DNA from 3 places in the Sinorhizobium sp. BJ1 genome. Region 3 is predicted to be linked to each of the others. Evidence: riboswitches for the same ligand, from Rfam matches in the RefSeq annotation. Region 3 holds a riboswitch; each other region holds the start of a gene.
The links. Region 3 has a riboswitch for thiamine pyrophosphate ahead of thiC (phosphomethylpyrimidine synthase ThiC). Riboswitches for the same ligand answer to the same signal wherever they lie in the genome.
Positions count from the first base shown of each region.

Region 1: it holds a riboswitch for thiamine pyrophosphate, as region 3 does, so the genes downstream of both, thiB (thiamine ABC transporter substrate binding subunit) here and thiC (phosphomethylpyrimidine synthase ThiC) in region 3, are expected to answer to the same signal.
Region 2: it holds a riboswitch for thiamine pyrophosphate, as region 3 does, so the genes downstream of both, thiD (bifunctional hydroxymethylpyrimidine kinase/phosphomethylpyrimidine kinase) here and thiC (phosphomethylpyrimidine synthase ThiC) in region 3, are expected to answer to the same signal.

Region 1 covers NZ_NWTH01000007.1:42,185-50,113, forward strand. The annotation lists gene CO676_RS12200 (ABC-F family ATP-binding cassette domain-containing protein) at 1-1,234, opposite strand, end outside; gene CO676_RS12205 (thiamine diphosphokinase) at 1,239-1,889, opposite strand; gene CO676_RS12210 (GNAT family N-acetyltransferase) at 1,971-2,453, opposite strand; TPP riboswitch at 2,621-2,735, shown strand; gene thiB (thiamine ABC transporter substrate binding subunit) at 2,785-3,813, shown strand; gene thiP (thiamine/thiamine pyrophosphate ABC transporter permease ThiP) at 3,821-5,446, shown strand; gene thiQ (thiamine ABC transporter ATP-binding protein) at 5,443-6,174, shown strand; gene CO676_RS12230 (M48 family metalloprotease) at 6,507-7,929, shown strand, end outside.
Region 2 covers NZ_NWTH01000008.1:187,907-195,835, forward strand. The annotation lists gene CO676_RS14140 (CapA family protein) at 1-426, shown strand, start outside; gene CO676_RS14145 (phosphoribosyltransferase) at 541-1,182, shown strand; gene CO676_RS14150 (serine hydrolase) at 1,287-2,294, shown strand; gene CO676_RS14155 (peroxiredoxin) at 2,403-3,062, opposite strand; TPP riboswitch at 3,283-3,385, shown strand; gene thiD (bifunctional hydroxymethylpyrimidine kinase/phosphomethylpyrimidine kinase) at 3,435-4,253, shown strand; gene CO676_RS14165 (polysaccharide biosynthesis tyrosine autokinase) at 4,334-6,700, opposite strand; gene CO676_RS14170 (UTP--glucose-1-phosphate uridylyltransferase) at 6,831-7,736, opposite strand; gene CO676_RS14175 (glycosyltransferase family 2 protein) at 7,741-7,929, opposite strand, start outside.
Region 3 covers NZ_NWTH01000010.1:91,958-99,886, reverse strand. The annotation lists gene CO676_RS36785 (amino acid ABC transporter permease/ATP-binding protein) at 1-1,020, opposite strand, end outside; gene CO676_RS16145 (ABC transporter substrate-binding protein) at 1,086-1,922, opposite strand; gene CO676_RS16140 (LacI family DNA-binding transcriptional regulator) at 2,161-3,237, shown strand; partial or broken gene CO676_RS16135 (AraC family transcriptional regulator) at 3,410-3,883, opposite strand; gene CO676_RS16130 (hypothetical protein) at 3,921-4,235, shown strand; partial or broken gene CO676_RS16125 (6,7-dimethyl-8-ribityllumazine synthase) at 4,273-4,787, shown strand; TPP riboswitch at 4,829-4,940, shown strand; gene thiC (phosphomethylpyrimidine synthase ThiC) at 5,039-6,871, shown strand; gene thiO (glycine oxidase ThiO) at 6,873-7,847, shown strand; gene thiS (sulfur carrier protein ThiS) at 7,844-7,929, shown strand, end outside.

The DNA.
Region 1 (7,929 bases), on a different contig from region 3:
GGGCTCGCTCGCCGCCGGATAGTTCGCTGATCGGCGTGCGGGCCTGCTCCGGCTGGAAGAGGAATTCCTTCATGTAGCCGGTGACGTGTCGCTGTTCGCCGTTGACGAGAAGCGTCTCGCCGCGCCCGTCGGTCAAGTAATGCGCCAGCGTCTCGTCGAGGTTCAGATCTTCACGCTTCTGGTCGAGCGTGGCGATCTCCAGATTGGTGCCGAGCTTGACGGTGCCTGAGTCCGGTTCGAGCTGCCCGGTCAGGAGCTTGAGCAGCGTCGTCTTGCCGGCGCCGTTTGGCCCGACGAGGCCGATCCGGTCGCCGCGATGGACGCGGATCGAGAAGGGCGCGACGATCGTCCGCTCGCCATAGGCCTTGGTGATCTTCTCCGCCTCGATGACCAGCTTGCCGGATTCCTTGGCGTCGGCGACGGTTGCCTGGATCGTGCCCTGCGGCCCCTTGTGGCCGCGATAGCGCGTCCGCATGTCCTGCAACTCGCCGAGGCGGCGCATGTTGCGCTTGCGCCGCGCCGTGACGCCGTAGCGCAGCCAGTGCTCCTCGCGCTCGATCGCCTTGCCGAGCTTGTGCTGTTCGAGTTCCTCCGCCTCCAGCACCTCATCGCGCCAGGCTTCGAAATGAGCAAAGCCTCGGTCGAGCCGGCGCGACTGGCGGCGATCGAGCCAGACCGTCGCGGTCGAGACCTTCTCGAGAAAACGCCGGTCGTGCGAGATCAGCACGAGGGCCGAGCGGCTGCGGGCGAGCTCGTCTTCCAGCCATTCGATCGTCGGCAGGTCGAGATGGTTGGTCGGCTCGTCGAGAAGCAGGATATCGGGCTCCGGCGCCATGACGCGGGCGAGTGCCGCGCGGCGCGCCTCGCCGCCGGAGAGGCGCTTCGGGTCCTCCTCGCCGGTCAGCCCCAGATGCTGCAGCAGATAGGTGACGCGGTAGTGATCGTCGCCGGGGCCGAGCCCGGCCTCGGCATAGGCCTGCACCGTGTCGAAGCCGTCGAAGTCCGGGGCCTGGTGCAGATAGCGGATGGTTACCGAGGGATGCCGGAAAATCTCGCCGGACTGCGGCTCGACAAGACCGGCGGCCATCTTCATCAGCGTCGATTTGCCCGAGCCGTTGCGGCCGACGAGGCAGATGCGGTCACCCGGCTCGACCTGCAGATTGGCGCCGGCGAGAAGCGGCGTGCCGCCGAAGGTAAGAAGGATGTCGTCAAGCTTCAGGATGGGGGGCGCCAAGGCGTCAGGCTCCGGAAAGATCGTAGGGTCGGGCGAGAACCACCGCCCGGCCGGATTTCAGGGAAAAGCGAACCGGACCTTCCGCGACATTGGAAATCGTCCGGGAGGAGCCGAAAGGCAGTGCGAAGCCGTGGAGCGGGTAGCGGGCGTTTTCGATCGACAGGCCGGTAAGGTCGGTGAAGCCGAGGATCGAGAACAGGCTCCCCTTCGGCAGGTCGATCTCGTGGACCCCCGGCATCAGCGCATGGGCCTCCTCCTCGCCGGAGGTCATGAGCGCGGCGTGTCCCTCTTCCGCCAGCGCCGCGAGTCGCAGGAGGTGCAGGAAGGCATGGTCGCTGCGGGTGCCGCCGAGCGCGCCGGCGAAGATCAACGTCGAGGCGCCCCGCGCAAGCGCCGCCTCGACTGCCAGCTCGCCATCGGTGGCGTTCTTGGCGGCCGGATAGCTTTCCCGCGGGACCTCGGCGTAATCTGCGAACAACGCCTGATCGGTCGAGTCGAAGTCGCCGACCCAGAGCTCCGGTTCCACCCCAAGCGTCTTCGCATGGCGTATGCCGCCATCGGCCGCGATGAAGCGGCTGCCGGAAAGCTGCACCGTAAGCCGCTCCGTGAGGGTGAGCGCGCCGCCGAGAAGAATGGTGAAGGTCGATCGGGTCATGGCACAAGCCCATAGCGCAAAGCGGCGCCCGAGGAAAAGGGCAGAACGTCTTTTCGGGGCGCCCTCTCGTGGCTTGCTGGATCAGGCCTCCCGCGTCCCGTCCGGAGAAAGCATGTCCGCATAGATGCCGGGCGTCGAATCCGGAATCTCCACCGCGCCGACGGCGCGCGCATAGAATTCCGCCGGGCCAACGCCGCCGATGATCGCATAGGCGTAGCCGGCGGCACGCATGGCGAAGAGGCTTTCGAGCAGCAATGCCTCTCCGAGGCCGCGGCCGCGCATCGCTTTGTCGACGCCCGTCGGCCCGAAGAAGCCGAGCGCGGTCACGTCATGACAGGCAAAGCCGGCAAGCTCTCCCTTCCATAGCGCAATATGGATCCGCGTCGGCGTCGCGGAAAAGGCCGCCTCTGCCTCGCCCGCCCAAGGGGCGCCGAATCGTTCCTCGATCCAGGAGACAACGATCCTGCGTTCGGCCGTCAGGGCGCGCCTGATGGTAACGTCGGGGCCGAGTCGGGACCCGCGGCCTTCAGGCAAGGCATAGAGGCGAACCAGCATGTCCGGCATGAAATGACCCCGCTTGGCGAACAAAACGCCGCCGCCGTTGTTTGAACTCAGAGCGCCGGCAAATCCTTCCGGTTTCTCGCAAACCCTTGATAGCGCAGGCGGCGCTCAGGGCCAATGCTTCCGCCGAAACTCCGCTTGCCTTGGCTGCCGCCGAAAGCTAAATCTTAGGCGCTCTAACGGGGTGCCCCGGACCGCTTGCGGTCCGATGGCTGAGAGGCTTCGAGCCAACCCGCGGAACCTGATCCGGCTCATACCGGCGGAGGGATTAGAAGCGATCGGACCGATACGCGCTTTTCCCGTGCAGCATCAACAACAGGGAGAGGTGCCCATCATGTCCAGTTCACTCCATCGCAAGATCCTCGGCCGGCTGGCGATTGCCAGCATCGCTGTCGCCGCATTTTCAGCGAGCGCCGTCGCCGCCGAAAAGACGCTGACGATCTACACCTATGAAAGCTTCATCACCGAATGGGGTCCGGGCGCCAAGGTCGCCAAAGGCTTTGAGAAGACCTGCGCCTGCAAGGTGAATTATGTCGGCGTTGCCGACGGCGTCGAACTCCTGACGCGGCTGAAGCTCGAGGGCGAGGGATCGAAGGCCGACATCGTTCTCGGCCTCGACACCAACCTAGTCGCAGAGGCCAAGGCCACCGGCTATTTTGTCCCGCACGGCCTCGACACGACGAAGCTCAAGGTTCCCGGCGGCTTTTCCGACGACACCTTCGTTCCCTATGACTACGGCCATTTCGCCGTGATCTATGACACCGAAACCCTGAAGAACCCACCGAAGAGCCTCAAGAACCTGGTCGAAGGCGATCCGGCCCAGAAGATCGTCATTGAGGACCCGCGTACCTCGACGCCCGGCCTCGGCCTGCTTCTCTGGGTCAAATCCGTTTACGGCGACAAGGCCGGCGAGGCCTGGGCGAAGCTCAGCGAACGCGTGCTGACGGTGACCCCCGGCTGGTCGGAAGCCTATGGCCTGTTCACCAAGGGCGAGGCGCCAATGGTCCTCTCCTACACCACCTCGCCCGCCTACCACATGGTGGCGGAAGGAACCGACCGGTATCAGGCAGCCCCCTTCGCCGAGGGCCACTACATCCAGATCGAAGTGGCCGGCGTAACGAGGAACAGCAAGGAACCGGAACTCGCCCGCAAGTTCCTCTCCTTCATGACCGGCCCGGAATTCCAGTCGATCATCCCGACGACCAACTGGATGATGCCGGTCGGTTCCACCAACGAGCCTCTGCCCGAGGCCTTCGGCAAGCTCGTCAATCCGGAAAAGACCTTCCTGATGCCGTCCGAAGAGGTTGCCGCCAACCGAAAGGCCTGGATCGACGAATGGCTGGCGGCGATGAGCAAGAACTGAGGCCGGCTTGTTCGACGCCGCCGAAAACAGGATGACAATCGCCGCCGCGGCTTTCTGCCTCGGCGGCATCCTGCTCTTCGTCGGTCTGGCAGGCGCCGCGCTGCTCGCGCAGTCCGGCGACGGCGGCGCCAACGGCCTGTTCGACGCCTATATCTGGCGCGTCACCCGCTTCACGCTGCTGCAGGCAGGTCTCTCGACGGGCCTGTCGATTCTCTTCGCCATACCCGTCGCACGCGCCCTGGCGCGCCGGGCATCCTTCCCCGGCCGGATCTGGATGCTGCGGCTAATGGCCTTGCCGCTCGGCCTGCCGGCACTTGTTGCGGCGCTCGGCCTGATCGAGGTCTGGGGTCGGCAGGGCTTCCTGAACAACGTTCTCGCGGCGACAGGATTGCAGCAGCCGATCAGTGTCTACGGCCTGTTCGGCATCCTGCTTGCGCATGTCTTCTTCAACATGCCGCTTGCGGCCCGGCTGATGCATGCCGGCCTCGAACGCATCCCAGGCGAATACTGGCGCAGCTCCGCCAATCTCGGCATGGGCTCGCTTGCCGTTTTCCGCTTCGTCGAATGGCCGGCGCTCCGGGGTCTGCTGCCGGGCATTGCCGGCCTCATATTCATGCTCTGCGCCACCAGCTTCACGCTGGTGCTGACGCTTGGCGGCGGCCCGGCTGCAAGCACGGTCGAGGTGGCCATCTACCAGGCGCTGCGCTTCGATTTCGACCCACCCCGGGCTATCGCCCTTTCCGGCCTGCAGGTCGTTCTGACGGGCACGCTGCTTGTCGCCCTTAAATTTCTCGCCCCGCCCCCCGAGGAAGGCGAGACGAGCGGCAGGGCGACCCGACGGTTCGATGGTCTGAGTCGGCTTTCGCGCCTTGCCGACGGGGCCTGGCTGGTGCTCGCCCTCGTCTTCGTCGGCCTGCCCTTCGTCGCCATCGCGACGTCCGGATTGCAGGCCGATCTCACCCGCCTCGTCGGCGAGCCGGCGTTCCATCGGGCACTCACCACCAGCGCCGCCATTGCCCTTCCGTCCGCCACCATTTCCGTCGTCATGGCCGTCCTGATGATCCGTGCGCAGCGGCTGCTCCTCGCGCGACGACGCCCTCAAGTGCCGGCCCGCCTGTTTGCCGGTGCGATCGGTGCCAGCACCTCCTTGATCCTGCTCGCCCCGCCCGTGGTGCTTGGCGCCGGCTGGTTCCTGCTCGTCCGGCCCTTCGGCGACGTCGCGCGCTTTGCCCCGTTTCTCGTCATCGCCATCAATGCGCTGATGGCGCTGCCATTCGTTCACCGCGTCCTCGCCCCGGCGATGGCGACCCATGCCGCGCGCACCGAGCGCCTTGCGTCCAGCCTCGGCATCCGGAGCTTGCATCGCCTGCGATGGATCGATTGGCCGGTGCTGCGCAAACCTCTGTTGATGGCATTCTCCTTCGCGCTCGCGCTGTCGCTCGGCGATCTTGGCGCTGTCGCCCTCTTCGGTTCGCAGGATCTCGCGACGCTGCCCTGGCTGCTCTATAGCCGGATGGGCAGCTACCGCACCGCCGACGCGGCCGGGCTCGCCCTGGTGCTTGGCCTCATCTGCCTCGTTCTGACCATGCTCGGCACGGCAGGAGAGAAGCCAGCACAAGGACGAAGCGCATGAGTTCGCTCGCCCTGTCGCTCAAGGACGTCAAGGTTCGCTTCGAAACGACGGCGCTGGCATTCGATTGCGCGGTTCCGGCCGGACAGATCGTCGCCGTTATTGGCGCCTCGGGCTCGGGAAAATCGACGCTTTTCAATGTCATTGCCGGCTTCGAGACGCCGGAGGCAGGCGAAGTGCGGATCCTCGGCGAGGACATGGCCGGGCGCATGCCCGTCGAGCGACCGATCTCCATCATCTTCCAGGAAAACAATCTCTTCGCTCATCTCGATGTCGCGACGAATGTCGGCTTCGGGATCAGCCCCTCTCTCCGCCTCGACTCATCCGACCGCGGCAGGATCGAGGAGGCGCTGGCGCGGGTCGGGCTCGCCGGCTTCGGCAGGAGGTTGCCGCCGACGCTTTCCGGCGGCGAGCGCCAGCGGGTGGCGCTTGCCCGCGCGCTGGTGCGGCATCGGCCGCTGTTGCTGCTCGATGAGCCTTTCGCCGCACTCGACCCCGGCATGCGCGCAGAGATGCGCGCGTTGCTGAGCGACCTGCATGGCGAGGAAGGCAACACCATCCTGATGATCACGCATCATCCCGATGACGTGAAGAGCCTCGCCGATAGCGTGCTTTTCCTCGACCAGGGGCGTATCGTCGCCCATGACGCCCTGGATCGTTTTCTTGCACGGCGGGACCTGGCGGCGATCAACCGGTTTCTCGGCAACGACGAGATCGGGTGGGACGAATGAGCGTCACCCGCCTGCCATGGCAATCGACCGGGGGAACGCGGCAGTATTTTTGGACAATGTCCGGTTCGCCACAATTTGACCGCCCCGGCGTGCGACGCGCGGAACGTCCGGCCGGATATGCGCGTTACTCGCGCATCCGTTGCTGTGATACCACGGGGCAACTATTTCTACGGGGATCAGCTAGGCAGGCGGCGCTTAAATCGATACAGCATGGTCATGGCTGAGAAACCTGCGCCAGCGCCCTTATGCGGCTGAAATAGTAGGATTTTTCGACGCTGGCGACTGTTGGCTCATGAGCGCAGGGCGCCTCGGCGGATGGAACGGGCTGAGGAATGGCAAGGCACACAGTCACAAGAGGCTGGTTTCCGAAGCGGCGTGGCGTGGCACCGCGCGCTCTGGTTGCATTGTCCTCGTTGAGCCTTCTTTCCGGCTGCCAGTCGATTATCGAGCAGACCTACGAGCCGGCCGTCTCGCCCTCGTCCAATCCGCAGATCGTCGAGGAGGTGCAGAAGAACGATCCGCGCGCCCAACTCGGCGCGCGCGAGCATCCGCGCATCGTCGCGAGCTATGGCGGCGAATACAAGGACGCCAAGACGGAACGGCTGGTCGCCCGCATCACCGGCGCGCTGACGGCGGTTTCGGAAAACCCGCAGCAATCCTACCGCATCACCATCCTCAACTCCCCGGCGATCAATGCCTTTGCGTTGCCGGGCGGATACCTTTACGTCACACGCGGCCTGCTGGCGCTTGCCAACGACGCCTCGGAAGTGGCCGCCGTGCTTTCGCACGAAATGGCGCATGTCACCGCCAATCACGGCATCCAGCGCCAGCAGCGCGAGGAGGCCGAGGTCATCGCCAGTCGCGTCGTCTCGGAAGTGCTGTCCTCCAACCTTGCCGGCAAGCAGGCGCTGGCCCGCGGCAAGCTGCGACTTGCGGCCTTTTCGCGCAACCAGGAACTGCAGGCCGACGTGATCGGGGTCAGGATGCTCGGCGAAGCCGGCTACGACCCCTATGCCGCCGCGCGCTTCCTCGATTCGATGGCCGCCTATAGCCGCTTCAGTGCGGTCGATCCGGAAGCGGACCAGAGCCTCGATTTCCTGTCGAGCCACCCGAACGCGCCGCAGCGCGTCGAACTCGCCCGCCGGCACGCCCGCGCCTTCGGCCCCGAAGGGACGAGCGGCGACCGCGGCCGTGACTACTATCTCGCCGGCATCGACGGGCTGCTCTATGGCGACAGCCCGCAGGAGGGCTATGTGCGTGGCCAGACCTTCCTGCACGGCCAGCTCGGCATACGCTTCGACGTGCCGCAAGGCTTCCAGATCGACAACAAGGCCGAAGCGGTGCTCGCCACGGGTCCGGGCGAAGTCGCCATCCGCTTCGACGGCATTGCCGACAATGCCGGCCGCAAACTGACCGACTACATTGCCAGCGGCTGGGTGACCGGTCTGCAGCCGGACACCATTCGACCCATTGCCGTCAACGGCCTCGAAGCCGCGACGGCGCGGGCCTCCGCCGATCGCTGGGATTTCGACGTGACCGTCATCCGCATCGGCGACCGAATTTACCGGTTCCTGACCGCGGTTCCCAAGGGATCGGCGGCGCTTGAACCGACGGCGAGCCAGCTGCGCAGTTCCTTCCGCCGCATGTCGCCGAACGAAATCCAGGCCTTGAAGCCGCTGCGCATCAGGGTGGCCACCGTGCGGCCGGGCGACACGAGCGCCACATTGGCAGCGCGAATGATGGGAACGGACCGAA
Region 2 (7,929 bases), on a different contig from region 3:
TCGATCCACTGGGGTCCAAACTGGGGCCATGGCGTGCCTGCCGCCCAGCGAGACTTCGCGCACGCGCTCATCGACGAAGCGGATGTCTCGATCGTTCACGGACACTCCTCGCATCACGCCAAGGCGATCGAACTCTACCGCAACCGTCTCATCCTCTATGGCTGCGGCGATTTCATCAACGACTATGAGGGGATCTCCGGCTATGCGGAATTCAGGAGCGATCTGCGCCTGATGTACTTCGCCGACATCGATCAGGCTGGCGATCTCTCGGCCCTGGAGATCGTGCCGTTGCAGGCTCACGGCTTCAGCCTTGTCGATCCCTCCGGATCGGACCTGGAATGGATCAGCGAAACGCTTGCCCGTGAGAGCGGTCGGTTCGGAACAGTCCTAGAGCAGCGCCCCGATGGACGGCTCAACTTGCGGTGATCACAGCCGCCAAATCCGGAACTTCGAAGCGAACGACGCGGTTATCTCTGCTTCAGCAGTGCCTCGACACCGGCTGCGCGGCACGAAACTCGAACAGGAAGGGGGACACGGCCCGTGCGTTTCTCGGATCGCTCGGAAGCGGGAAAGGAATTGGCGAAGGTCCTAGATGCCTATCGCGGGCAGGAGGCCGTCGTCCTCGCCCTGCCCCGCGGAGGCGTGCCCGTTGCGGTGGAGATTGCACACCAACTCGGCGCTCCGCTCGATCTCCTGTTGGTGCGCAAGATCGGCGTCCCGTGGCAGCCGGAACTCGCCATGGGCGCGGTCATCGACGGCAGCAGGCCGGCGGTCGTCCGCAACGAGGAGACGATCCGCCTTGCCGGGATTTCGGACGCCGAGTTCGACGCCATCTGTCAGAGGGAGCTCGCCGAGATCGAACGCCGCCGCCGTCGATACTTCGCCGGCCGCGCACCGCTGGAGATCGCCGGGCGCATCGCCATCGTCGTCGATGACGGGATTGCGACCGGCGCGACCATACGGGCCGCCGTCGCCGGGCTCAAGGCGCGGATGCCCGCGAAAATCGTCGTCGCGGTGCCCATCGCATCGCCCAGTGCCATCGCCGAGCTGGAGAAGGAGGCGGATGAAGTCGTGTGTCCGATTCAGCCGCGGATGTTGGGGGCGATCGGCTACTTCTATCGTGATTTCGAGCAGTTGACCGATGAAGAGGTCATTGGCTTGCTCGCAACCCATCGTGCCTGAGGCAGGACGGGTGGGCTGGGTCGCGGAGAGAAACCCTTTCAATTCGTCGTGAGTTGTGGGCGCAGGTGATGACTTCACCGCCTGTTCGCATTAGGTGCGGAAGCATGATCAGGTTGATGGCCGTCGTCCTATGGCTCTTGCTTTCGCTTTCGTCCGCTGCGGCCGAACAGCCCGCTGCGGTTCCGGAACTGCTGAAGGGGCTTGCCGACCGAGACGAGCTGAAACCCCTGAAGACAGTCATCGTCGCGCGTGACGGTGAAACAATCGCCGAACAGGGCTATCGCGGCCACGCGCCGGGCGAGTCTACCAATATCAAATCCGCATCGAAATCGATCATTTCGGCACTCGTCGGAATCGCGATCGACAAGGGTCTTCTCGACGGCCCTGAGCAGAAGATCGCGCCGCTTCTGAAGGAAGATCTGCCCTCGTCGGCGGACCCGCGGGTCAACGACATCACGATCGGCAACCTGCTTTCCATGCAGGCCGGACTTGGCCGCCTGTCGGGCCCGAATTACGGCCGTTGGGTGTCGAGCCGCAACTGGGTCCGTTTCGCGCTCGCACAGCCTTTCGCCGACGAACCGGGCGGCCGGATGCTCTACTCGACGGCGTCCACGCATCTGCTTTCGGCGATCCTGACGAAGGTTGGCGGCAAGTCGACGCTCGCGCTCGCGCGCGATTGGCTCGGCCCGGTTCAGGGCTTCAGGATCGGCGCCTGGGAACGCGATCCGCAGGGCATCTATCTCGGCGGCAACCAGATGGCGATGAGCGCAAGATCACTGCTCGCCTTCGGTGAGCTATACCGCAAAGGCGGTCGGACGGCCGATGGACGGCAGGTCGTTCCGGCAGACTGGATCGATCTTTCGTGGCAACCGCGCACGAACTCCTACTTTTCCGGTGACGCCTACGGCTATGGCTGGTTCGCCCGGCAGATCGGCGGCGAGACCGTCCACTTCGCCTGGGGCTACGGTGGCCAGATGCTCTACATCGTCCCGGCGCTGAAGCTCACCGTCGTCATGACGTCCGAGGAGAGCGGCCCCTCGGCGCGCAACGGATATCGCGCCGCATTGCATGGCGTTCTGGCGGAGATCGTAAGCGCGGTGAAAACCGATTGATACCACGGCTGCGGCGAGCCGATGTCGTGTGGCTGGATCACGGGAAGTCGCGAAAGGCTGAACGAGCCTTTCGCGACTGTCGGTTCGACCGGCGTGCGCGGAACAGCCTCAGGCGGTCGGCTGCTTGGTCTTCCTAAGATAGGGCAGTACGGTATCGAACGAGCCGAAGCGCTGAATTGCGTCCTCGTTGGATACGGCCGCCGTGATGATGACGTCCTCGCCCTGTTTCCAGTTTGCCGGCGTTGCGACCTGGTGCTTGGCGGTGAGCTGGATGGAATCGATGGCGCGCAGGATTTCGTTGAAGTTGCGGCCGGTGGTCATCGGATAGGTGAGGATCAGTTTGATCTTCTTGTCCGGTCCAATGACATAGACCGAGCGCACGGTGGCATTGTCGGCCGGGGTGCGGCCCTCGGACGTGTCGCCGGCGCCGGCCGGCAGCATGTCGTAGAGCTTGGCGACCTTCAGATCCCGGTCGCCGATCAGCGGATATTCGACATCGAAGCCGGTTGCGACCTTGATGTCGTTCTTCCATTTCGCGTGGCTGTCGACCGGATCGACCGAAATGCCGATGATCTTGACGCCGCGCTTGCGGAATTCGCCTTCGATCCCGGCCATGGCGCCGAGTTCGGTGGTGCAGACGGGCGTGAAATTCTTCGGATGCGAGAAGAGGACGGCCCAGCCGTCGCCGATCCATTCATGGAAATTGATCGTACCCTGCGTCGTCTCGGCGGTGAAATCAGGGGCGGTTTCGTTGATGCGGAGGCTCATAGCTTGCTCCTTTCGGGTCGGCGGGAATGGGGCCAAGGATAGCGCAAACAACGGAGTTTTCGAGGAGGAAACGCGCGATCGCGGGCCTTAAGGGAAATAGCCGCAGCGTGATTTTTAGGATTCGGAGAAAAATCTTCCCCTTGGCGATTTCAGGCTCGGCCGCAAGCACCGGTAGTCGATATCCACGTTGACACCGCAGCACCGCTGCCGCATAGAATGCGGCCATTCCGAGGGGAGCGCCGAGCGGCGCTGAGACGGCGGTGAGCCGGACCCTTGAACCTGATCCGGGTCATGCCGGCGTAGGAACGGAAAGAGGCTTCCCTCACGACGTCTTCGCCTTCACCTGGGTCTCCAATCGTAGGGAGATCGACAATGCTGCCTCATTCTGCCTTCCCGTCGATCGCCCTCACGATTGCCGGATCGGATTCGGGCGGCGGGGCCGGTATCCAGGCCGATCTCAAGACCTTTTCGGCCCTTGGCGTCTACGGCGCCAGCGTCGTTACGGCGATCACGGCTCAGAATACCAAGGGTGTGATCGCCGTCGAGGACGTCTCGCCAGATATCGTGGCCGCACAGATCGACGCGGTCTTTTCCGATCTCGACGTGAAGGCGGTCAAGATCGGCATGGTCTCGCGCCGGGAGACCATCATCGCCATCGCCGAAGGATTGCGCCGCTTCGACAGAAAAGCGGTCGTCGACCCGGTGATGGTTGCAACCTCCGGCGACCCGTTGCTGCAGCCGGATGCCATGGCCGCGCTCGCGCAGGAGCTTCTGCCACTGGCCATCGTCGTCACGCCCAATCTGCCGGAAGCGGCACTTCTCACCGGCCGCCCGATTGCCGAGGACGAAGCCGAGATGGCCCGCCAGGCCGAAGCGCTGATGAGGTCGGGCGCTAGCTCTGTGTTGATCAAGGGAGGGCATCGGAAGGGCAGCGACGCCACCGATCTGTTCTTCGATGGCGTTGGGCTCATCCGGTTCCCCGCCAGGCGCGTCGAGACACGTAACGATCACGGCACCGGCTGTACGCTCTCGGCCGCCATCGCCGCCGGTCTTGCCATGGGGCAGTCACTGGCCGAGGCGGCAGGCGCCGCAAAGACCTATCTGCACGCGGCGATCTCCGCCGCCGACAGGTTGAAGGTCGGAGAGGGGCGGGGACCAGTCCACCATTTTCATGAATGGTGGCCTCGCTGAGGCAGTAAAGGTCGCTACCTGGCTCATTCGCCTCGACCGCAGGTATGGCGGCCGCCATCCGACGGCCACTTGTCCGTTGGTCAAGCGGCAGTGTGTCGGTTGTCGGTGATACCCTGCTCGATATAATACTTGCCGTAGCGGTGCCGATATTTTTCCGCCCCGCCGAAATCGCTGTATTTCTCGAGTTCGTCCATATCGGTCTTGTTGAGGATCACGCCGAGGACCTTCGCATCGATCTGCGGCTCGGAATTGAGCAGGTCCCGAACGAGCCTCGATGGCGTACGGCCCCATTCGACGACGAAGAGGACGCCGTCGGCGAGCGGCGTGAAGGCCTTCGCGTCGACGACGGGAGCAAGGGCGGCGAGATCGACCACGACGTAGTCGAAGGAGTTGCGGGCATTCTCGATGAGCCCCGCCATGGCCGGGGAGGCGAGCAACTCATTGCTCTGGTGCCTGCGATCCGCCGCTCCGCCGCCGGCCGGCAGGATCGCGAGCTTCGTACGCTGATCCACCTTGATGCCGGCAGGCCAGGTCGCCTCTCCCGTGAGCGTCTCGACCAACCCCGTGCGCGGGGCGGGCGTGATCATCTGGGTGAGCCCCGGCTTACGGATGTCGGCGTCGATCAGCAGGGTCCGCTTGCCGCTCGAGGCCAAGAGTGCCGCGAAATTCGCGGCGACGATCGACTTGCCCTCGTCCGGGAGGGCGGAGACAATCGCGATGACGCGGCTCTCGTTGCCCGGAAGCATATGATCGCAGGCGAGCTTGGCATTCCGGAACGTTTCCGCGAAGGCGGATCGCGGTGCGTCGAGCACGACGCGAGAGAGACGCTGGAATGGGGTGGCCTCATGGGATGGATCGTGCGGCTGCCGGTCCGATCCGAAGCGGGCGCGTACCAGCTCTGCCGTTTTCTTCGTCCGCGTGCCGATCAGCGGAACGTAGCCGAGCGAGCGGTGCCCGAGCACGGAACGCACTTCACCCTCGAGACGGAAGGTTCTTTCGCGGAACTCGAGGAACGCGGCATAGGCGCCGCCGACCATCAGGCCGAGCACGGCCGAAAGTGCCAACGTCATGGTCTTCTTCGGGCTCGACGGTGCCGTCGGGACGCCGGCCTCGGAAATAACGCGTGCCTTGGCGATCGGGAAGGACTGCTGCTGGGTCGCCTGTTCATAGCGGCCGAGATAGGATTCATAGAGCGTCTTCAGCGCCGCCGACTTCTGCTCCAACTCCCGCAACTGCACGAGCGACTTGCTGGCGTCGGAATTTTTGCCGGTGATTCCCTCGATGCTCTTGCGCAGCGAGGCCTCGCGCGAGCGCGCGACTTCGAACTCGTTCTTGTAGCTTGCAGTCAGTTGCTGCAGTTCCTGGTAGATCTGCCGTCCGATGTCACTCTTCTCGGCCCTGAGCGACACCGCCTGCGGGTGGTCCTCGCCGAAATTCTGGGCGACCTCCTGCTCGCGCTTGCCGATGGCGAGATAACGCGTCCTGAGATCGCGGATCACCGAATTGTCACCCTCCTTGGGAGAGATGGTGGCATTGTTGACGCCGGCGTCCTGCCCTTGATCGATGATCGACTTGAACTGCTCGTAGCGCGCCGAGGCGCTGGCCGTGTCCGCCTGGGCGACGATCAACTGACTGTTTAGATCGGAGAGTTGCTGTTCGGACATCAGTTCGCCGCGCGCGGCGGTCAGCCCGTTCGCGCTGCGGAATTGTTCGACCTCGAGAGCGGCCGCCTGCGAGCGCTGCCGAAGATCGGCAAGCCGTTCCTGCAGCCACACCGAGGCCCGTTCCGTCGCTTCGAAGTTGGCGTTCAGCTGGTCCGTCAGATAGGCGGCGGCATAGGTACTGACGACATTTCGAGCAAGCTGCTGATCGCTCGAGCGGTAGGACAGCGCAATCACCGAACTGCGGCCGACGCGTTCTACATAGAGCGATTGCTGCAGGAGGGCGGCGGCCTTCAGCCGGCGACCGTTTCGCGCCGCTTCCTCGGAGACACCCGGGCCGCCGGAAAAGAGACCGGTCGCCGTCTTCAGCCAATCCTTGACGACGGTGGCGGGGGATCGGGGCGGATTGACGAGCGTATCGTTCTCCGAAAGGTTGAGCTTGTCGACCACGCGCAGCGCAAGTTCCCCGGATTTCAGGATCTCGACCGCGCTGGCAATCTGCGTGTCGAGCATCTGGCTGTTCGTCGGCACCGGTTCTTCCTCGGCGTATTTCGACAGGTTGTCGTCGAGGAGGATCTGTGTCAGCGAGGTGTAGAATGGTGTCGCGAACAAGAGGTACGCGGCCCCCAGCAGAATGAAGAGCACCACAAAAGCCGCAACGAGCCTTGCCCTGCGGACGACGACAGCCAGCAGACGGTCGAGATCGATAAAGCCGTCCGACTGCTCTTCGCGAGGCACAACGCTCAAGGGTACACTTCTCTGTTTCATCGGGGCCGTTCTGTTCATCTTTTTCTCCGGTCCTCCTGCATATTCTTAAAAACATGCAGTCTTTCAAAGTGCTGCGGCCTTTGCGCGCCTGATCAGACGCGCGGCGCTGCAGCTTCGGCGGCCGTTTTCGGCCGCCGAAGGTTTGCGCTTATGCCGCCCGGATGCGGCTTTCGTGAGACAGGACGATCTCACGAACGGATTCGAACACGATGTCGCCGATATCCGCGCGGGCGAGCGCGAAGGCGACATTGGCCTCGATGAAGCCCTGCTTCGAGCCGCAGTCGAAGGTGCGGCCTTCATAGGGATGGGCGTGGAAGGACTGGGACGCCGAAAGCGTCAGCATGCCGTCAGTCAGCTGGATCTCGTTGCCGGCACCGCGCGTCTGGTGCGCGAGAATGGAGAAGATCTCCGGCTGCAGGATATAGCGGCCGTTGAGATAATAGTTGGACGGCGCGTGGCCCGCCGGCGGCTTTTCCACCATCTCGGACACCGAGAAACCGTGGCGCACGGTTTCTCCCTTGCCGACGATACCGTATTTCGACGCCTCTTCGGGTGCACACTGCTCGACCGCGACGACGTTGCCGCCGACCTCGCGATAGAGGTCCATGAGTCCGGCCATGCAGCCGCGCGCCCCGAAGGACACCATATCCGGCAGCAGCAATGCGAAGGGCTCGTCGCCGATCAGATCGCGCGCGCACCAGACGGCGTGGCCAAGGCCGAGCGGCGCCTGTTGGCGCGTGAAGCTGACCGAGCCGGCCGCCGGCAACATGGCTTCGAGCTCGGAGATTTGCGCGTTCTTGCCCGAGCGCGACAGCGACGAGATAAGTTCGGGCGAGTCGTCGAAATGGTCCTCGATCACCTGCTTGTTGCGGCTGGTGACGAAGACGATGTGCTCGATGCCGGCCTGACGCGCCTCGTCGACCGCGTATTGGACGACGGGGCGATCGACGATCGTCAACATTTCCTTCGGCACGGCCTTTGTCGCGGGAAGGAACCTCGTTCCGTTTCCTGCGACCGGGATCACTGCTTTCCTGACGGTCCTGATGCGGTCCATTTTGTTATCCTTTGCTTGTGTGAGGATCATTGCCCAGCGGGGATCGTTCAGCCGACACCGTGATCGGGGCGGGTTGCGGCGCCCGCGCCGCCAGGCGGCGCAATCGCGCGGCGATCGGCATCCTGAGATGCCGAAGCGCAAGCGGGTCGGCGAGCGCGGCCTTCAGCGCTCCAGCCAACGATCTCAATTTCAG
Region 3 (7,929 bases):
CAATTTCTCAGGTTTCATGGCAAGAATGCTCTCGCCGTCGAGACGAATGTCGCCACCTTTCGGCTCGACAAGGCGATTGAGGCAGCGAAGCAGCGTCGACTTGCCGGAACCGGATGGGCCGATGACGCAGGTAACGGTTCCAGGCTTGACTGTCAGATCGACGCCCTTCAGCACGTCGAGATCGCCATAGGCCATGCTGAGCTTGCGTACCTCCAGGCTGCCGCCCTTGAAGACCGGCAGGGTTTCGTCCTTGGCCTTGCCTTCCGACTCCAGCTCGCTGACCTCGTCGAGGCCGCTGGTGACCCCGCCCGGGTGCTGCTTGCCGAGGCGCAGGCGGTTGTCGATCGCGTTGACGACATGGGTGAGTGGCACGGTGATGACCAGATAGAAGACACCGGCGAGCAGCAGCGGAGAGAGGTTGCCCGTGACCACGGCCTGATCCTGGCCGACACGGAAGATCTCCCGCTCCGAAGCAAGCAGGCCGAGGAAATAGACCAGGCTCGAATCCTTGACGTTGCCGATGAACTGGTTGACCAGCGCCGGCAGCACCCGCCTGACGCCCTGGGGCACGACGATCAGCCGCATGCCCTGGCCATAGCTCATGCTGAGCGCCCGGCAGGCCTCCATTTGCCCGCGCTCGACGCTCTGGATACCCGAGCGGAAGATCTCGCCGATATAGGCGCCGGCAATGAGGCTCAGCGCCAGGATGCCGAGCGGGTAGGGAGACGGCCCGAAGATGTCGCGACCGAGCCGCGCAAAACCCTGGCCGATCAAAAGGATGGTGACGATCGCGGGCAGGCCGCGGAAGATGTCTGTATAGACCCTTGCCGGGATGCGCAGCCAAGGCGAGCGCGAGATGCCCATGATCGCCAGCATCATGCCGATGACGACGCCGAGCACCGTCGAGGCCGCCGCGAGAATAAGGGTGTTCTTCAGGCCGACGGCAATCATCGTCGGCAGCACTTCCGCCATTGCTTCCCAGTCGAGGAAGCTGCGGCGCAGATTTTCAAGCCAATTCATGGGAATGTCCTTGCCCCTTCAATCCCGGCGGCCCGGCCGCCGTATAGGCGACCGGGCGCGGATCACTAGTTCTTGGGAAGGTATTCGTCCGGCATCGGAGAGCCCGGGAACCACTTTTGGTAAAGCGTCTTCCAGGTTCCGTCCTGCATGGCCGCATGCAGTCCCTCGTTCAGCGCTTCGCGCAGGCCGTCATTGCCCTGGCGGATGACGAAGCCCGCGGGCGCATCGAAGCTCGGGATATTGACCGTCACCTTCAGGTTGTCGTAACGGCCGGTGTAGTCCTTGGCGGCTTCGTAATCGAGGAAGTGGGCGTCGATCGTCCCGTTGTTGAGAGCGACGACCGCCGAATTGTTGTCCGGGAACTTGACCAGATCCGTGCCGGCGAAGTTCTTTTGCGCGTAGATTTCCTGCAATGTTCCTTGCACGACGCCGAGGCGCTTGCCTTTCAGGCCCTCAGGCTTATTGATCGCCTCGTCGGCCGTGAGGATGGACAGATAGCCGGCAAGGTAGCCGTCGGAGAAATCAACCGTTTTCTTGCGCTGCTCGGTCGTCCCGATGGCGGCAACCGCCACATCGAAGCGTCCATTGGCGACGGATGGCATCAGCGCCGAAAATTCCTGGCCGGTGAAGACGACCTGATCCTTCTTGTAGCCGATGCGCTCGGCGACATTGAGGAAGAGCTCGATATCGAAACCGGTGAACTGGCCATCGGCGGTGGCGAACGTATAGGGCTTGGCGTCCCCCATGGTTCCGACGCTGATCACCTTGGGGTCGATGAGTCCCAGCTTGTTTTCCTCGGCGGTGGCGCCCGAAACGGCGGCACCGAGGACAGACAGCGCAAGCGCCACAAAAGAGGCGCGCGTTCGAGTGAGCAACGATGCTCCAGTCTTCATCATGTTCATCAAGAGGTTCTCCGCTCTGGTGTTCCGTTATTGCTGCGCCGACGGTGCCTTTCAGGCAGAGCAGTCGCGTGCGGACAGGAGGTCGGCACGGCCCGTCCGGCGAAATGCCTTTTCGGCATGCCGGTGCAGCTTATCCGATGAGACCGGTCTCTTTTGTGAATGAGACCGGTCTCTTCCGGACTTGATGATTGTTAGCTGCGCATTGACCACTCGTCAACATCTCTTGTAATGCTAATGCATGGATGAGCATCTCCCGCGAAAACCCTCTGTCACGGTGGCCGACGTCGCGCGCGCCGCAAACGTATCGAAAGCCACCGCTGCGCGCGTTCTCGGCGGCTATGGAACGGTCAGCGACGGCGTCCGGGAAAACGTCCTGCAGGCGGCGCGCAGGCTCGACTACAGGCCGAACGAGCTGGCACGCAGCATGACGACCGGCCGATCGGGGACGATCGGCGTCGTCGTCGGCGATATCGAGAACCCGTTCTTCAGTGCCGCGGTACGCGGCATCGCGGATATTGCCAAAACCGCCGGGTTCAACGTCATCCTCGCAAACTCCGGCGAGGACATCGAAGCCGAAAAAGCCGCGGTCAAAACCCTGCTCGCCAAACGCGTCGACGGTCTGATCGTCACGCCCTCGCGCGCTCGTGAGACGTCGCATCTCGAGGACGTGGTTCGATCCGGAAGGCCGCTGGCGCTTCTGGACCGCGCCATACCAGGCCTGTCGGTCGACGCGGTTACCGTCGACGACCGTGAGGCGGCAGAGGCGGCGACAGAGCTGTTGATTGGCCGGGGTCACCGCAAGATCGCCTATATCACCGCCTGCGATACGCCGGAGCACCGCTACGCTACCATCGAAGACATTCACACGGCCTCGGTTCGCCTGCGCATCGAAGGGTTCCTCGCTGCCTGCCAAAGGGCGCGGATCCTCGATCCCACCGGTTTGATCCGGCTCGGCGCCAACGGCCGCGCCGAAACCCGCAAACTTGCCCTCGAGCTTCTCGGCTCACACGAGCGGCCGACCGCGATACTGGCCTCCGACAGCCTCATCGCCCTGGAAGTGTTCAAGGTGATCCGCGAACTGTCCCTCCGGATCCCCGATGACGTGTCGCTGATCACCTTCCACGATGCGGACTGGACGAGCGTCACGACCCCGCCGATCACCGTCGTCGACCAGCCCGTCTATCGGCTTGGCGAAGCCGTGGCGAAGCTCCTGGTGGCGCGCATGAAGGGCGAGGCTGCGGAACCTCGGCACATTGTTCTGCCCACGACGCTGATTTCGCGCGCCTCCGTTTCGGAGGCGACAAGTTCCAACTGACAACGGAAATGGGTGGCAATTACCCCTCTGGCCGACGGGCATCTCCCCCAATTAAGCATCGCTTCGGAAGTGAGCAGTGGTGCGAAACCCCGACAACCTCAGGCGCCGGCACTACTGCATGCTTGCTCAGATGGCAGCCAATTTAAGGATAAACATGGAGCAATTCAAAGTGCTACAGCAATCTTTGCGCGCCTGATAAGACGCGTGGCGCTGTAGAGCACATTGAAGACGCCCGGTTTCGCTCGCGCCAGGAAGCCGGGCTGAGGGAGGTCACGCGGCGGAATTCCCGATTGAAGTTCGACTTCGTTTGAAAACCGGATTCGAACATCGCTGCGGTCACCGACATGTCGGTTTCCCGAAGGAGCCGGCAGGCTTCGGCAATTCGGAAATCGTTGATATATTGAGAGACGTTCTTGCGCGCCAACGGGTTGACTGCACCGGATATCTGCCGGGCCGGCACCCCGGCGCGCCGCGCCAGCCGCGACAGGGTCAGGTTTTCATCACGGGCCAGTTGCTGTTCGGCGAACAGATGGTCGATCCGATCCAGGACTTCACGGTCTTTCGCCGCCAGCGACGAAGCCTGATCGATGTTCGGGGCGGCTGCCGGCAGCGGCCGCGCGCGGGCCGCGACGCTTGCGGTAAGGCCGAAGCTCGTCACGAACGCGCTCGACTACACCGAAGACATGCGCAACGACCCTGCGGTCTATCTCGACGGGCGCGCGGTCGGTTGCATTACCTGCGCCTATGGCCCGCAGGCGGCCGGCACGACGCTGGTCGCGCTGCGCTCCATCGTCCATGCTCTGCGCGGCTGGCCGACCCCGCTCGGTGTCGGCATCAACAGCGCCTCCTGCCGTTTCTCGCGAGGCGAAGAACCGAGCGACGCCGCAATTGCCGATCAGTTGAAGATCCTGGCCACCCAGGTCATCCAGGGCGCCTTCGCGATGCGGGCCGGGCTGGCTGCGGCCCGGAAGCCGGGCCGCCTGATCTCGGTAGCCTGAGGCAAGGCCGCAAACGACTCCTGAAAGGCACGAGTTCATGACCATTGCAGTAAAGGTGAACCAGACCAGGGTCGCCGTTGTCCGCGCACGCTGGCACGCCGATATCGTCGACCAGAGCGCAAACGCCTTCGTCGATGAATGGGAAGCCCTCGGCGGCCGGCGAACAGAAGTCGATCTCTTCGACGTACCGGGTGCGCTGGAGATCCCGCTCCAGGCTCAAACGCTGGCGCCCGGCGAATATCAAGCGATGGCTGCGCGTTTGTGGTCGATGGCGGCAATTTACCGCCACGATTTCGTTTGCCAGAACCGTTCTCGACGGCATTATGCGCGTCCAGCTCGACACGGGGGTGCCGTTTCTGTCGGCTGTATTGACGCCTCGTAATTTCCAGGAGACGGAGGCGCACATCCGCCTTTGTGATCAAAGGCCGCGAAGCGGACCAGGCCTGCCGGGCGATGGTCGCAGCCCGGGCCGATCTACTTGCATCTCGGCCAAGACCGGACTTTCAACGCGGCATCCACCGTCGCGACCTCGCCGATCCCGCCTTCCGATAAAAACAGTCTTGACGGCGCGGCGATATCGATGACTATTGGCGTCCATTCACCAGGGGGGTCCCGGCAAGGGGCTGAGATACTGCTAGAGCGCGCAGTGACCCGTTGAACCTGATCCAGTTCATACTGGCGTAGGGACGGTGCAGACGCTTGATGCCAGGATTCCGTATTTCCCACGATCCATCGGCGATACGTCTTTTCATCCTTCCGGCTTCAGAACTGGGTCTCCAACGCGAAAACTTTGGAGCCTCAAGATGAACGTTTTCAAGCCTCACCCCGCGACACCGTCGGTCACGCAGGGGCCGCTTCCGGCGTCCCGCAAGGTCTACAAGGCGGGAGAGATCCATGCCGATATCCGCGTGCCTATGCGCGAGATCGCGCTGCATCCGACATCCGGCGAGCCGCCGGTCACCGTCTATGATGCCTCCGGGCCCTACACGCTGGAGGACGCCGACATCCGCATCGATCAAGGCCTGCCACGTCTTCGCCGCGACTGGATTCTTGCTCGCGGCGATGTCGAAAGCTACGACGGACGCGCCGTCAAGGCGGAGGACAACGGTTTTGCCACCGGCGAGCGGCTGACGGCGGAATTCCCCCTGCGCCACCAGCCGCTGAGAGCCAGGCCGGGGCAAGCGGTCACGCAGCTTGCCTATGCCCGGGCGGGCATCATCACGCCGGAGATGGAATTCATCGCCATCCGCGAGAACCTCGGCCGCAAGGCGGCGAAAGAGACGCTTCAGCGCGACGGCGAGAGCTTCGGCGCGGCGGTGCCCGATTTCGTCACTGCGGAATTCGTCCGCCAGGAAGTGGCGAGCGGGCGGGCGATCATTCCGGCCAATATCAACCATCCGGAATCCGAGCCGATGATCATCGGCCGGAACTTCCTGGTGAAGATCAACGCCAATATCGGCAATTCCGCCGTCACCTCGTCGATGGCCGAGGAAGTCGAGAAGATGGTCTGGGCGACGCGCTGGGGCGCTGACACGGTCATGGACCTTTCGACCGGCCGCAACATCCACAATATCCGTGATTGGATCATCCGCAATTCGCCGGTGCCGATCGGCACGGTGCCGCTCTACCAGGCGCTGGAGAAGGTAAACGGCATCGCCGAGGACCTGACCTGGGAGGTCTTCCGCGACACGCTGATCGAGCAGGCCGAACAGGGCGTCGACTATTTCACCATCCATGCCGGCGTGCGGCTGCATTACATTCCGCTGACCGTCAACCGCGTCACCGGCATCGTCTCGCGCGGCGGCTCGATCATGGCCAAGTGGTGCCTGCACCACCATCGCGAAAGCTTCCTCTACGAGCATTTCGACGAGATCTGCGACATCTGCCGTGCCTATGACGTCTCCTTCTCGCTCGGCGACGGGCTGCGCCCCGGCTCGATCGCCGACGCCAACGATGCGGCGCAGTTCGCGGAGCTCGAAACGCTCGGCGAACTGACGCAGATCGCCTGGGCGAAGGACTGCCAGGTGATGATCGAGGGCCCCGGCCACGTGCCGATGCACAAGATCAAGGAGAACATGGACAAGCAGCTTGAAGTCTGCGGCGAGGCGCCCTTCTACACGCTAGGGCCGCTGACGACCGACATCGCCCCTGGCTACGACCACATCACCTCCGGCATCGGCGCGGCGATGATCGGCTGGTTCGGCACCGCCATGCTCTGCTACGTCACGCCGAAGGAGCATCTGGGACTGCCGGACCGCAACGACGTCAAGGTGGGCGTCATCACCTACAAGATCGCCGCCCACGCCGCTGATCTCGCCAAGGGCCATCCGGCCGCTCGCATCCGCGACGACGCCCTGTCGCGCGCCCGCTTCGAGTTCCGCTGGGAGGACCAGTTCAACCTGTCGCTCGATCCGGAAACGGCCCGCAATTTCCATGACGAGACGCTTCCGAAGGAGGCGCACAAGGTCGCGCATTTCTGCTCGATGTGCGGCCCGAAATTCTGCTCGATGCGGATTTCCCACGACATCCGCGCCGAGGCGCAGAAGGAAGGGCTGGAAGCGATGGCGGCGAAATACCGCGACGGCGGCGACCTCTACATGCCGCTCGACGGTGCCGGCCAACCCGCCGGAGAGTAGAATGCGCGTGCTGATCAAAGGGGCCGGCGTCGCCGGCCTTGCGGCCGCCCATGCGCTCGTCGCGCGCGGCGTGGAGATCGCCGTTTCGGAGCCCTCTCCGGGCGTCGCCGGCGCCGCCTCCTGGTATGCAGGCGGCATGCTGGCGCCTTGGTGCGAGCGGGAAAGCGCCGAGGAAGCGGTCCTCACGCGCGGCATCGGCGCAGTGGACTGGTGGGAAGCCGCCCTTCCCGCCGGTTCCGTGCATCGCAACGGCACGCTTGTCGTGGCGCCGCCGCGCGACAGCGGCGAGCTCAGGCGCTTCGCCTCACGGACCTTCGGTTTCCGCTGGCTCGCGGCGGAGGAAATCGCCGCGCTCGAGCCGGCGCTTGCCGGCCGTTTCCGCGAGGCGCTGTTCTTTCCGGAGGAAGCGCATCTCGACCCGCGCCACGCACTTTCGACACTCAGGGCGGACCTCGAAGCCCGCGGTGTCCCGCTCGGCGGCGATATCGACGAGAGCGACTTCGACCTGACCGTCGATTGCACCGGCGCCGCAAGGATCGGCGACGCTGCGGGACTGCGCGGCGTTCGCGGCGAAATGCTTTATCTGCATACGGATGAGGTCGCGCTCTCGCGTCCGGTGCGCACGCTGCATCCCCGCATCCCGCTCTATGTCGTGCCGCGCGGCGACGGGCTCTTCATGTGCGGGGCGACGATGATTGAGAGCGACGACGCCGGCCCGATCACCGCCCGTTCGCTGATGGAGCTGTTGAACGCCGCCTACGCGTTGCATCCGGCCTTCGCCGAGGCGCGCCTCGTCGAGACCGGCACCGGCGTGCGCCCGGCTTTTGCCGACAACCTGCCGCGCGTCTCCCTGCAGAAGAACACCATCACCGTCAACGGGCTCTACCGTCACGGCTTCCTCCTGTCTCCGGCGCTGGCCGAGGAGGTCGCGACGCTGGTCGTTGGCGGACAATTGAAGAGAGGACATGCCCGATGAAGCTCATCGTCAATGGCGAGGAGCACGAACTCCAGGCGGCCACCCTGGCCCAACTGCTCGTTTTCCTCGAATACGACGGCGA